DNA from 2 places in the Gordonia sp. Swx-4 genome. Region 2 is predicted to be linked to the other one. Evidence: riboswitches for the same ligand, from Rfam matches in the RefSeq annotation. Region 2 holds a riboswitch; the other holds the start of a gene.
The links. A riboswitch is a leader RNA that binds a small molecule or an ion and turns the genes downstream of it on or off. The one in region 2 is predicted to bind cobalamin.

Region 1: another riboswitch for cobalamin. It lies ahead of PWF70_RS08355 (CbtB domain-containing protein); the one in region 2 lies ahead of PWF70_RS05080 (FecCD family ABC transporter permease).

The regions. Positions count from the first base shown of each region.
Region 1 covers NZ_CP128197.1:1,815,844-1,818,236, forward strand. The annotation lists gene PWF70_RS08350 (ATP-dependent helicase) at 1-1,255, opposite strand, end outside; cobalamin riboswitch at 1,265-1,442, shown strand; gene PWF70_RS08355 (CbtB domain-containing protein) at 1,481-1,714, shown strand; gene PWF70_RS08360 (CbtA family protein) at 1,767-2,393, shown strand, end outside.
Region 2 covers NZ_CP128197.1:1,106,400-1,108,792, reverse strand. The annotation lists gene PWF70_RS05090 (excalibur calcium-binding domain-containing protein) at 1-137, opposite strand, end outside; gene PWF70_RS05085 (L-lactate dehydrogenase) at 246-1,199, opposite strand; cobalamin riboswitch at 1,329-1,510, shown strand; gene PWF70_RS05080 (FecCD family ABC transporter permease) at 1,583-2,393, shown strand, end outside.

The DNA of each region.
Region 1 (2,393 bases), 710 kb from region 2:
CGCCCACCTGATGGCCGGCGCGGCCGATGCGCTGCAGGCCGCTGGCCACCGACGGCGGGGCCTCCACCTGGATCACGAGATCCACCGCACCCATGTCGATACCGAGTTCGAGCGAGCTGGTCGCCACGACGCAGGACAGGCGACCGGCCTTGAGGTCGTCCTCGATCTGCGCGCGCTGCTCCTTGCTCACCGAACCGTGGTGTGCCCGCGCGAGGACCGCCTCGGCGCCGGAACTCGCCCCGCTGCCCATCACGAACGCGGGAGCCCCGCCCGCGACCGTCGGGTTGGCGGTGGGCTCGGGCGTGACACCCTGCCGCTCGGCGTGGATCTCGTTGAGCCGCGCGGTCAGCTTCTCGGCGAGCCGACGGGAGTTCGCGAACACGATCGTCGCCCGGTTGGCCTCGATCTGGTCGACGATCGACGCCTCCACGTACGGCCACAGCGAACCGGCCGTGGGGGAGAATGCGTCGTCGAGCTCGGCCGGGTCGGCGCCGTCCGGGCCGGGTGCCGGCGGGATGTTCGCCATGTCCTCGACCGGCACGTCGACGCGGAGATCGAAGGTCTTGTCGGCCTTGGGCTTGACGACCTGGCAGGGCGCCGAGCCGGACAGGTACCCGGCGACGACCTCGGGAGGCCGCACGGTCGCCGACAGGCCTATCCGTTGGGCGGGCTTCTCGAGCAGCTCGTCGAGGCGCTCGAGGGTCAGGGCCAGATGTGTGCCGCGTTTGGTGGCGGCGACCGCATGGACCTCGTCGACGATGATCGCCTCGACATTCGTGAGGCTCTCCCGGGCCGCGGAGGTCAGCATCAGGTAGAGCGACTCGGGCGTGGTGATCAGGATGTCGGGCGGGGTCTTCACCAGAGCGCGGCGGTCAGCGGCCGAGGTGTCGCCGGACCGGACACCGACCGTTATGTTCGGTTCGGGCAGGTCCAATTCCTGCGCCGCACGGGTGATCCCGGTGAGGGGCGCGCGTAGATTGCGCTCCACGTCGACGGCGAGCGCCTTCAGCGGCGAGATGTAGACGACCTTCGTGCCCGGACGGCGGGTGGCGGCGTCGGCGGCCAGCCGGTCGAGCGCCCAGAGGAATGCCGCGAGCGTCTTGCCGGACCCGGTCGGGGCGATGACCAGGGTGTTCGCGCCGTCGGCGATCGAGGTCCAGGCGCCTTTCTGGGCCGCGGTCGGCTTGGTGAACGCTCCGGTGAACCATCGCCGGGTGGGGGCGGTGAAGCGATCGAGAACCGAGGGGCGGGGCATCTCTCCACTATGTCTCACATGTGCGACAGGTCTGGGTATACAGTCGATACACGCCTGTACGGGGAATCCGGTGAGAATCCGGAGCGGTCGCGCCACTGTGAACGACAACGCCGGACGCGGTCGAGGATTTCGACGGCGCCTGGGGAAGACGTGAGTCAGGATGCCGTGCCGGCGCCAAAAGATCCGACACACTCACCGACGCGAGATCGGCGAAAGGACAATCCCATGACGTCTCCCCGTACGGCCGAAGCAGTCAAGTCACCCACCCGTGCGATTTCGGTACCGAACCTGTCGGTCGCGAGCGCAGCGCTCTGGCTGAGCCTCACGGTCCTCCTGGCCGGGCTCGCCTACTACTTCCTCGGCTACGACCAAGGTGTCGTGTCGGTCTTCGGGGAGAACACCTATGTGCACGAGTTCGTGCACGACTCCCGCCACTTCCTCGGCTTTCCCTGCCACTGAGCGTTCACCGCACTGCGTCGGCCTGACTCTCACAACGTAGGGACAAGTTCACATGGAGAAGAAACTCATCGGCGCAGGTCTGCTCTCGGGCCTGATCGCCGGCATCATCTCGTTCGTCTTCGCACGGTTCTACCTCGAACCCGTGGTGTCGAAGGCCGTCGACTACGAGGGTGAACGCTCGGAAGCCGAAGAGGCGCTGGCACATACGGTCGGCGGCCATTCGCACGGCGACGGCGGCGAGGTCTTCACCCGCGCCATGCAGGAGAATCTGGGCGCCGGCGTCGGAAACCTGGTGTTCGCCCTGTGCATGGGCGCGTTCTTCGGGGTCGCCTTCACCGTGCTGTGGAGTTACCTCGGCAACCGGTATCCGGCCACCGATGCCCGCGCGGTCGCCGGGGCGCTCGGCGCGATCGGTTTCGTCGCCGTCTTCGGTGTTCCGTTCTTCGCCTACCCGGCCAACCCGCCTGCGGTCGGGGACGACGACACGATCGGGGAACGGACGGGTGCATTCCTGACCGTCACGATCGCGTCGGTCGTGCTGATGATCGTGGCCGTCGCACTCGCGCTGTGGTTGCGGCCGAGGATCGGCGGACTGGTGTCGGCCGTCGTGGGCGGTGCCGCGTACGTGATCGCGGTCGGCGTCACCATCGCGCTGCTGCCGTCGTTCGACGAGGTGCCC
Region 2 (2,393 bases):
TGCGGGTAGTCGGCGTTGAGTGCCGCGCAGTTGGCGTAGTCGGTCGCCGCCGATGCAGGTGCCGCCACCATCAGCGGCGCGATCGCCATCGACGCCGCAGCGACAAAACCCAGAACCGTCTTCCGCGAACCACTCATCGTCGAACCTTCTCTTCCACCGATGTGACCAGGTGAAACTACCCCGGCGAGGATGCCGCACCGGCATCGAGCACCGAGATTGGTCCACCCGATGGACAGTGCCTGCCCCTACAACCCGAATCGCGCCTGCATCCGGCGTAGCGTCTCCGCCGAGGCGAGCAGACCGGCTTCCTCGTCCGGCGACAGCGGCACCTCGAGGCGCGTCTGCGCACCACCGCGGTCGACGACGGTCGGCAGGGAGAGACACACATCATCGAGCCCGGGGAATCCGGAGGCGACCGTGGACACCGGGAGCACCCGGTGTTCGTCGTTCAGAACGGCTTCGACGATACGGGTGGCGGCGAGGCCGATGGCGTAGTTGGTGGCCCCCTTGCCCTCGATGATGGCGTAGGCGGCGTGCACGACCTCGTCCCGGATACGCTCCCGTGCAACGGCATCCATCTCCCGACGCCCAGGTAGCGGCGTCCACGACGTCAGCGGCACGCCACCGATCGTCGCCGACGACCACAGCGGTATCTCGCTGTCACCGTGCTCGCCGACGACATACGAGTGCACACTCTGCACCGCTACCCCGCAGTGCTGCGCGACGAGGAACCGCAGCCGCGACGAATCCAGCACGGTTCCCGACCCGAACAGCTGATTCGGCGGCAGGCCGGTGATCTTCTGCGCCGCATGGGTGACGACGTCCACCGGGTTGGTCACCATCAGGTAGATCGCGTTCGGTGCCACCTCGAGCACATCCGGCAGGATGGCGCGCGTCAAACCGATTGTGGCCTCGGCCAATTCGAGTCGGGACTGCCCCGGCTTCTGCTTGGCTCCGGCGGTGAACACGACGACGTCGGCGTCGGCGCACACCGACACGTCGTTGGAGCCGATGATGTCGGCGCGCGGTACGAACTCCAGACCGTGGGACAGGTCGAGCACCTCGGCGGTGACCTTGGCGGCCTTGATGTCCAGCAACGCGACCGTGCGCGCGACCCCGCGGATCAGCGCCGAGTAGGCGATCGCGGTGCCGACCGCGCCCGCCCCGATGATCGCCAGTTTCGTGGGTCGTCCGTCCATCGGATCACCGTTCGCCTCGGTTCGATTCGCACCTGTCCGTTGCCTGTCAGCGCCCAGCCTAAGACCTCCGGGCATCCCTCGCCCGACGACTTGGCGACGGGTCGGTGAGAGCTCCGTGTCCGTATTGCTAACCTCACCGGTGAGAGCGGTCGCACCTGCACAGGCGGGTGCCAGGGAACCTGGTGCGAATCCAGGACTGGCGCGCAGCGGTATGGGGGACGGACCCGACATCAGGCCACTGGGGCAACCCGGGAAGGCGTCGGGTTCGGACGAACCCGAGTCCGAATACCTGCCGTTCTCGTCGAGTCCACCCGGCGTCTCGCGCACAGATGCCCAGACCAAAGGCAGTTCCACACGTGTCCCGTCCTCCCGACGGCACGACGATGATCGCCACCGCCATGTCGGTACGGCGACTCCCGTCGTTGCCCCTTGCCCTGATCCTTCTCGCGCTCACCTTGGTGAGCATCGCGATCGCCACCGCTTTCGGTGCCGAGACCATCCCGCTCGGCGATGTCTGGCGAACCGTCGCCGGGCGCCTGCGAGGCGACGAGCTCGACGCCGCCCACTCCGTGATCATCTGGGATCTCCGTTTGCCGCGTTCGGTTCTCGCGGCGATCGTCGGCGCCGGTCTGGCGCTCGCCGGCGCCGTCATGCAGGCCCTCGTCCGCAACCCGCTCGCCGAGCCGTACCTGCTGGGCGTGTCGGCCGGCGCCGCGGTGGGTGCGACGGCGGTCATCACTCTAGGATCGTTTGCCGCCCTGGGTGTCTGGGCGTTGTCCGGCGGCGCGCTGATCGGCGCCCTCGCGGCCTCGGTCACCGTGTACGCCGTCGCCCGGGCGCAGGGCGGACTGACCGCCCTACGCCTGATCCTCTCCGGAGTGGTCCTGTCGTCGGCGTTCCTGGCGCTGTCCTCACTGCTGGTCTTCACCGCGGCCGACCCGCATGCCGCCGACAACGTGATGTTCTGGATGTTGGGCAGCGTCGCCGGCGCGACCTGGGCGAAAGTGCAGATCGCCGGGGTTGTCGTCGTGGTCACGGTGCTCGCCATGCTCGCGATCCACTCCTGGCTCGACGCCTACGCAGCCGGGACCGACACCGCGACATCCCTCGGGGTTCCGGTGCGCGCCATGCGAAACGCGCTGTTCGCGGTCCAGGGAATCCTGGTCGGCGTTCTGGTCTCAGTCGCGGGTGGAA